Regions from separate parts of the Kribbella sp. NPDC006257 genome, predicted to be linked through region 1. Evidence: riboswitches for the same ligand, from Rfam matches in the RefSeq annotation. Region 1 holds a riboswitch; the other holds the start of a gene.

The links. Region 1 has a riboswitch for cobalamin ahead of ABZ004_RS34990 (ribonucleoside-diphosphate reductase subunit alpha). Riboswitches for the same ligand answer to the same signal wherever they lie in the genome.
Region 2: linked by a shared signal. The riboswitch ahead of ABZ004_RS22315 (putative cobaltochelatase) and the one ahead of ABZ004_RS34990 (ribonucleoside-diphosphate reductase subunit alpha) in region 1 are both predicted to bind cobalamin.

What each region holds. Positions count from the first base shown of each region.
Region 1 is NZ_JBEXSJ010000043.1:13,387-17,800, forward strand. It holds gene ABZ004_RS34990 (ribonucleoside-diphosphate reductase subunit alpha) at 1-1,882, opposite strand, end outside; cobalamin riboswitch at 2,071-2,208, opposite strand; gene ABZ004_RS34995 (serine hydrolase domain-containing protein) at 2,346-3,473, shown strand; gene ABZ004_RS35000 (DinB family protein) at 3,622-4,203, opposite strand; gene ABZ004_RS35005 (Fic family protein) at 4,326-4,414, opposite strand, start outside.
Region 2 is NZ_JBEXSJ010000018.1:62,460-66,873, forward strand. It holds gene ABZ004_RS22315 (putative cobaltochelatase) at 1-1,786, opposite strand, end outside; cobalamin riboswitch at 1,859-1,996, opposite strand; gene surE (5'/3'-nucleotidase SurE) at 2,080-2,856, opposite strand; gene cobN (cobaltochelatase subunit CobN) at 2,900-4,414, opposite strand, start outside.

The DNA of each region.
Region 1 (4,414 bases):
GCTTGCCGGTGTCAACGGTCAGGTCGCCGTTCCGCGCCTGCCGGAGCAGCTCGAGCGAGTCGATCGGCAGGATGCCCTGGCTCCACAGCGAGCCCTCGTACGTCTGGTAGGTGCCGCGCTCGGCGGCGAGATCCGTCGACGCCTCGATCGCGTGGTAGCTGATCTGCTCCATCGAGCTGTCGGCGAACGCGACGGCGGCCTCGGAGCTGTAGGGGATGCGCAGCGCGAAGAGCGCGTCGGCGAAGCCCATCAGGCCGAGGCCGACCGGGCGATGCCGCTGGTTCGCGCGCTCCGACTCGGGCGTCGTGTAGAAGTTCACGTCGATCACGTTGTCGAGCATCCGAACCGCTGTCTTCACGGTGTCGCGGAGGAGCTCTGCATCTAGGCCGGTCTTGGTCAGGTGTGGGACCAGGTTGACCGAACCGAGGTTGCAGACCGCGGTCTCGTCGACGGTGGTGTTCAGCGTGATCTCGGTACACAGGTTCGACGAGTGGACCACGCCGTCGTGCTGCTGCGGCGAGCGCAGGTTGCACGCGTCCTTGAAGGTGATCCACGGGTGACCGGTCTCGAACAGCACGGTCAGCATCCGGCGCCACAGATCGACGGCCTTGACCCGGCGGAACACCCGGATCTCACCGCGATCGGCAGCCTGCTCATAGTTCTCGTACGCCGTGGCGAAGGCTGCGCCGTACAGGTCATGCAGATCAGGCACCTCGTCGGGCGAGAACAGCGTCCAGTCGCCGCCGGCCTCGACTCGCTGCAGGAACAGGTCCGGCACCCAGTTGGCCGTGTTCATGTCGTGCGTACGACGGCGCTCGTCACCGGTGTTCTTGCGAAGGTCGAGGAACTCCTCGATGTCGATGTGCCAGGTCTCGAGGTACGCACAGACCGCGCCCTTGCGCTTGCCGCCCTGGTTGACCGCGACGGCCGTGTCGTTCGCGATCTTCAGGAACGGTACGACGCCTTGCGACTCGCCGTTGGTGCCGCGGATCTTGGCGCCGATCCCGCGGACCGGCGTCCAGTCGTTGCCGAGACCACCGGAGTACTTGGCGAGCAGCGCGTTGTTCCGGATGCCGGTGAAGATGCCGGACAGGTCATCTTCGACGGTGGTCAGGAAGCAGGAGGAGAGCTGCGGACGCGTCGTACCGGAGTTGAACAGGGTCGGCGTACTCGACATGAACCGGAAGGAGCTGAGCAGCTCGTAGAACTCGATCGCCCGGTCCTCACGGTTCTCTTCTTTGAGAGAGATTCCCATGGCGACGCGGAGGAAGAAGGCCTGCGGCAGCTCGAAGCGGGTCTTGTCGATGTGCAGCAGGTAGCGGTCGTAAAGGGTCTGCAAGCCGAGGAACGCGAAGTCGAGGTCGCGCTCGGGCTTGATCGCCGCGGCCAGCTTGGCCAGGTCGAAAGTGGCCAGCTCTGGGTCGAGCAGGCCTGCCTCGATACCGGTCCGGATGTACAGCGGGAAGTAGTCGACGTACGCCGTGGCCATGTCGGCCTGGCTCGCCTGGCGCGGCTCACCGTGCACCCGGCCGAGCGTCTCGCGGCGGATCTGGTCGAGCAGCAGCCGGGACGCCGCGAAGCTGTACTGCGGTTCGTTCTCCACATAGCCGCGGGCCGCCATCACCAGGGCGAGCTCGACCTCGTGCTGGGCGATGCCGTCGTAGCAGGAGCCCAGGGTTTCGTTGAGGATCAGCTCGGCGTCGACGGCGTCGAGGCCTGCCGCAGCCTCGGCGACGATGACGCGGAGTCGCTCGACGTCAAGTGGAGCGGTGCTGCCGTCGGCCGCGCGGACCGTGATGACCGGCTTCGTGCTCAGCTCTTCGGCGGTGCTGCTGCCGTCACGCCGTACGACGGTCAGTTGGGTCGGTGTTTGGTTCGCCACGCCTGGCTGGGTCGTGGTTTGGGAAAGGATTGTCACAAGCGCTCTCTCCACGCGAGTCTTTGACGACCGGGACCCTGTGGCGTGCGCGCATGACGGGACAGCACAGATCCGCACGAGGTCGTGGCGACCTCGTGTCGTCTGCTGTCACGCCCTGCGGCCCGCCCTCGAGGCCTCGGACAGCGTGTACCGGCGGCACACGCACCGGCGACAGGTATTCGGGCTCACGGGACACGTTCCCCGCTTACCGCTGCGGGGCAGCCCCGGATTTCCACAGGATTCCCCTGGTGCCAGTAGTAGGACCTTAGCTCGCCAACCCCTACATCTAGTGGCAGGACGCGCCGTGTGTCGCACATCTTGTGGAGGTGGTTGTGTCGTCGGGCCATGTCAAGATTGCTGCGACGGCTCCGACCCACTGCTGAGAGTCGCCAGCGTGGCGGCGGTCACGCCCTGGGAAGGAACTGGTATGAGCGATCTGCAGGAGCAGGTTCAAGGGGTCATCGACGGCCTGGTCGAGTCGGGTGCCGAGAACGGAATCCAGGCCGCGGTCTACCACCGCGGCACCCCAATCGTCGACGCAGTCGCCGGCACGGCAGGTCCGTCCGTCGACGCGTCTGAAGCGTCCGCTGAGCGGCCGGTGACCTCGGACACGCTGTTTTACGCCGCCTCTGCGGTCAAAGGTGTTGCGGCGACGGTCATACACGTGCTGGTCGAGGAGGGTGTGTTCGGCTACGACACGTTGGTGGCGGACCTGTGGCCCGAGTTCGGTGCTCGTGGCAAGGAGACGACGACGGTCTGGCATGTTCTGACCCACTCGGCGGGGGTGCCGGCGGTGCCGGCCGATCTGACGGTGGATCAGCTGTGTGACTGGGACGGGATGTGCTCGATGATCGCCGCCCTCGAGCCGTGGTGGACGCCGGGGGAGCGGGTCGGCTACCACGCGGTCACCTTCGGGTTCCTCGTTGGCGAGATCATCCGGCGGGCGACCGGGAATCCGATCTCGCAGGTGCTCGCCGAGGGGATCGGTGCGCGGCTGGGAGTCGCCGACGAACTGTTCTTCGGCGTACCGGCGGACGCGCTGGATCGGGTGGCGTACTTCGAGGACGATCCCGAGGGAACGGCGGCGTTTGCTTCGCTGCCGCCGGAATTCCCGTTGTTCAAGGCTGCTCCGATGCAGTTGTTCCCCAATGCTGCTTACGCCAACAATCCGGGGTTGATCAGCTCCAACGTCCCGGCCGGCGGGATCGTGACGGCGCGAGCGATGGCCAAGATGTACGCCGCGCTGCTCGGTGAGGTCGACGGGGTGCGGTTGGTGAGCGCGGAGCGGTTGCGGGAGATCTCGAGTATCGCTACTTCCGGCGATGACGAGATGACCGGCGGACCAGCGCAGTACGGACTCGGTTACACCGTCGGACAGCTCGGCGGCCGGCCGGTTGCGAAGACCGTCTTCGGTCATGTCGGGGTCGGCGGTGGGGCCGCCTACGCGGATACGGCGAGTGGGATCTCGGTCGCGGTCACCAAGAACCGGTTCAACCCGATCGAGCTGAACGCGTTCGACGCCGTCTGGGACCTGGCCACCAGAGCCCTCTCCTGAGCGGTGGTTTGGAGATACGGACCCTGGCGACCAGGCGTCTGCCGTGCCGGGCCGACCCGCGCGCCTCAGGCGGGTCGGCTCGGCTTGTCACCCCGTGGTTGGTCCGGCGCCTGACCAGTGGCGTCCGGGCCGGGGTGGACTGTGGGTGTCAGGCGGCGAGGGCGTGGAGGTCTTGGAGCGTCATGATCTCGGAGCCGTGGTGGATGAGCTCCCGGTTGAGACGGAGGACAACGTGGCCGAAGGGTTCGGCGGCGTCGAGCTCGGTTGCCTGGCTGAGGCCGACCGTCATTGCCTGCTCCTCGTCGAGCTCAGCGATCGAGTCCTGCCAGGCGTCGACCCAATGCGCGAGCCAGGCCACCGCGTCCTGCGCGTTGCCGTGCAGGGTGATGTCGGCCCGCCCCTGTTTGCTGGCGCCGAAGGTCCACTCCCAGCGCTCGAAGAAGGTCTCGGTCAGATGGGCGATCAGCCAGGCGATGGTCCGCGGCCCGCGATGATCCGGTTCGTCCGGCCACTGCGCGACCCATTCGCCGGACCCGAGCGATCTGAACCGCCCGGCGTACTGCCGTCGCACGACGGTCAGCGCCTCGCTGCTCGGGCGCCAGAAGTACTGCTCGTCGGTCAGCGCGGCGAGTCGCCCGGACAACACCATCCAGCTGAAGCCGAGCTGCCCACGCACCATCGCCATCGCAGACGGCCGCTGCAGGATGTCCCAGTCGAACGGCTCCGGCATCACAGTTCCTCACACTCCCCGTTTTGATCTCGCCTCGAACGTATGTTCGAATTGAACCTCGGTCGATCAACGAAAGTCAACTCACGGAGTGTGTCGGTGCTGGCGTCGAAGGGAGTGGTCTGTTAGGTGGACTTGGGTGCTGCCGGGACTGGTCTGCTGGGTGGTTCGATCCTGGTATCCGCGGCGGGGCTGGCGAAGCGGCGTTCGAGGA
Region 2 (4,414 bases), on a different contig from region 1:
CACCGGTCGGCAAAGATTCCAGCCGCCGTACTGCGGTCTCGACGCTACCCGTCGGCGGCAGCGCAACCGTGGCAGTCGCTCCGGCGAAGGTCACCAGCCCCACTTTGTCGCGCCGCTGATAGGCATCAAGAAGCAACGAGACGATCGCCGTCTTGACCTCCCCCATCCGCCTCTTCGTCCCCATCGACCCGGACGCATCAACACAAAACAACACAAGATTCCCTTCCCGCCCCTCCCGCACAGCCAACCGGATGTCGCTGCCCTGTACTGAGAGCGCGGGTCGGTCAGCTGTGGAAGAAAGACGGCGTGAGTGTTGGTGTGGTGCGGCGGCGCGGATCGTGGCGAGTAGGTGGGGGCGGCCGGACTCGCGGCCTACTCGAGCGCGGTCTCCTACTACTCGGCCGGCCTCGGTGATGGCTCGGGAGCGGCGGCCGGTTACGCCTGCGCCGGCTGCCTGGATGCTCAGGAGGCGGGCCTTGTAGGGCTCCGAGCTTGCGGCGATCTGGCCTGTTGGCGCGGGGCCGGGGAGAGCGCTCCCCGCGCTCTCTCGGTCGTTCTCGACGTCCCGGTCAGCGGGAGGCTGGTCGGCGGAAGCATCCTGCTCGGCGGACGACTCACGATCGGCGGGGTCCTGCCGGCCGCCGTCTGACACGTCGCCCCCGTCCGGACCGCCATCTGACCCGCCGTCCGGGCCGCCGCCGTCTGACCCTCCGCCGTCCGGGTCGTCCGGGTTGGGGTCGTCCGGGTTCGGGTCGGGTGGGGTGCTGTCGGTGATGGCTTGTTCTAGCTGTTCGTCGTCCAGGCCCGGGGCGTCGAACGGGTTGCGGCGTTTGCGGTGTGGGAGGGCGAGTTTGGCGGCGGCGCGGACGTCCTCCACCTCGACGACGGTTCGTCCCGACCAGGCGGCGTGCGCGACCGCCGTACGGGCTGTCACGAGGTCCGCGCGCATGCCGTCGACGTCGAAGGACGCGCAGATCTCGGCGATCTGGCGGAGCGCGGCGTCGGTCAGGATCACCTCGGACAGCAGGCTCTGCGCCTTGACGATCCGCTCGGCGAGTTCGCGCTGCTGATCGGCGAACTTCGCCACGAACGCGGCGGGATCGGCCTCGTACGTCAGCCGCGCCCGCATCACCTCGACGCGAACGGCAGGATCGCGGCTCGCCACCACGTCGACGGTCAGCCCGAACCGGTCGAGCAACTGCGGCCGGAGTTCGCCTTCCTCGGGGTTCATGGTGCCGACGAGCACGAACCGCGCCGGGTGGGTGACCGAGACGCCGTCGCGCTCGACCGTCGCGCGTCCCATGGCGGCGGCGTCGAGCAGGACGTCGACCAGGTGGTCGTGCAGCAGGTTGACCTCGTCGACGTACAGCAGTCCCCGATGAGCCGCCGCCAGCAGACCAGGCTCGTACGCCGTAACGCCTTCGGAGAGCGCTCGCTCAAGATGCAAAGACCCGAGCACCCGATCCTCGGTCGCCCCCACCGGCAACTCAACAAGCCGAGCAGGCCGCAGAGACCGCTCACCACCGCCCTCAGCATGCGGAGCGTCTGGGCAGTCGGGGTCTGGGTGGTCCGGGTCGCAGGAGAAGCGGCACGTGGTGATGACCTCGACCGGGGGGAGGATCTCGGTCAGGGCGCGGACGGCGGTCGACTTCGCCGTACCCTTCTCGCCGCGGATCAGTACGCCGCCGATCGCCGGCGAGACCGCTGCGAGGATCAGGGCGAGCTGGAGGTCTTCCATCCCCACGACGGCGGTGAACGGGAATCCGTTGGTCAGAGCAGACCGCATCAGCGGCGTATCCCTTCGTCCTGCGGGTGTCCACGCCCGCCTCGGCACCTGGCACACCGGCAACGCGGAAGGCGCTCCCGGCGGACGCTCGGAGATGTCCTGGCTTCCGGAAAATCACCCGGTCACAGTGGCGGGACCGCCCCGGACTTCAGCTCCGAAGAGCCGGCACCGGTGTTCCTCTCCAACGTCCCCGCGATCATTCCACACCACCCGCACCCCCTGCTCAGCCGGAGACCAACCTCACCCGCCGAGACACGTCAGACGAACCCGCCGAAGCGGGTTGGGCGGCGACCTCAGGTGGTTGGGAGGTCGGGGAGGTGGTCTGCCAGGTGGTGGGTGGCGGTGGTGTTGGGGTGGGATTGGATGCCGGTGATCGAGGTGAGGGTGACGTAGCCCTCGGTGAGCAGGGCCTCGTCGGATTCGGGGTCCTGGGACGGGTCGGGGTCGCGGAGGATCATGATCGGCTCGCCGGTGGGGGCGACGCCGGCCTTGAGGCGGCTCGGGTTCACCGGAGCGAGCCGCGCATTGCGCACACCCCGTAGCGATGCCTTCGGGACGTCGGGCACGTTGACGTTGAGAACGGTCCCGGTCGGCTGGTCGCGAAGCCAAGGAACCAACTCGACCGCAATCTCCGCCGCCACATCCAGGTACTGCGGATCCTCGGAACCGATGCTCACAGCCAGACCCGACAACCCCTGCGTCGCACCCGTCAGCGCGGCACCGACGGTCCCCGAGTGCAGGATCGCCCCGAAGTTGAACCCGTGGTTGATCCCCGACACGACCAGATCAGGCGACTTCCCGAAGATCCCGAGCCGCGCCATCGTCACGGCGAGCGCAGGCGTCCCGTCCACTCCGATGTAGGTGACCCCATCAGCATCCTCCGAAGCGGTCGCGATCGGCTTGTTCACCCACCCGGCCCGCGCCGTACCGACCCCGCTCTGGTCCGTCAGCGGCGCGACCACCAGTACGTCGTACTCGGCGGCGGCCAGTGCGCCGGCCAGGGCCCGGATCCCCCGGGCCTGGTAGCCGTCGTCGTTGGTGACCAGGATCCGCAGCTGCTCAGAAGCCATACCGCCACCCAATCACACCGGCGAAGGCCGGCACAGCGCTGTCTCAGCCGCGGTCCTCGATGTCACCTTCTGTTTCCAGGACGGCCGTCCGGAGCGTCTCCAGGGCTTCGTCGGTCGGTTCCGCCCAGAGTCCGCGCTGGGCGGCTTCCAGCAACCGCTCGGCGATCCCGTGCCGGGCCCAGGGGTTCGACTTGCGGAAGAACTCGGCGATCTCCGGGTTGGCGACGTACTCCGTGGTCAGCGTCTCGTACATCCAGTCGTCCACCACGCCCGCGGTCGCGTCGTACCCGAACAGGTAGTCCACCGTCGCGGCCATCTCGAAGGCACCCTTGTACCCGTGCCGCTGCATCGCCGCCATCCACCGCGGGTTCACCACGCGCGCCCGGAAGACCCGCTTGGTCTCCTCCTCCAGCGTCCGCGTCTTCACCTGAGCCGGTACGGCGGAGTCGCCGATGTACGCCTTGGGGTTCGACCCGGTCAGATGCCGCACCATCGCGACCATCCCACCGTGGTACTGGAAGTAGTCGTCCGAATCCATGATGTCGTGCTCGCGGGTGTCCGCGTTCTTCGCCGCAACCTGGATCCGCGCGTAGGCCCGCTCCATCGACGGCCGTGCCTCCGCACCGTCGAGGTCCTTGCCGTAGGCATAGCCACCCCACACCGCGTACACCTCGGCGAGCTCCGCGTCGGTGCGCCAGTTCCGCGCATCGACCAGCGGCAGCAGACCAGCGCCATAGGAGCCAGGCTTGGATCCGAAGACCCGAGCCGTCGACGACCGCAAATCATTGCCCGCGGCAACATCAGCCTGCACATGCGCCCGGAGGTAGTTGTCAGCGGCATCTTCCTCCAAAGCGGCAACGGTCCGCACTGCTTCGTCGAGAAGCGACACCACATGCGGGAAAGCATCCCGGAAAAACCCGGAGATCCGGATCGTCACGTCCACCCGCGGCCGGCCGAGCTCAGCCAGCGGGACGACCTCGAAGCCGGTCACCCGGCGAGACGCCTCGTCCCAGACCGGGCGGCAACCGAGCAGCCACAGCACCTCGGCGAGGTCGTCGCCCTGCGTGCGCATCGCCGACGTACCCCACACGGTCAGACCAACCGAGCGCGGCCACTCCCCCGTCTCCGCCTTGTGCCGAGCCAGCAGCGAATCGGCCAGCGCGACACCGACGTCCCAGGCGTTCCGGCTCGGGATCGCCTTCGGGTCGACGGCGTAGAAGTTCCGCCCCGTCGGCAGCACATTCACCAGGCCACGAGTCGGCGAGCCGGACGGGCCGGCCTCGACGAAGCGGCCGGCGAGCGCCCGCAGTACGTTGGTCAGCTCGTCGCCCGTACGCCCCAGCCGCGGCACGACCTCGGTCGCGGCGAAAGTCAAAGAAGCTGAAACCCCAGCGGATGGCCGACCAAGAACCTCCTCGACGACGACCGGGACCTTGGAACCGTCCCAACCGAGTGTCTCCATGCCGAGCACGAGTTTGCGGGCCACCGACTCCAGCAGGTCGACACCGTCGGCACCGCTCACGGCGGGCAGATCGGCCAGCGTGGCAAGGTCGGCCAA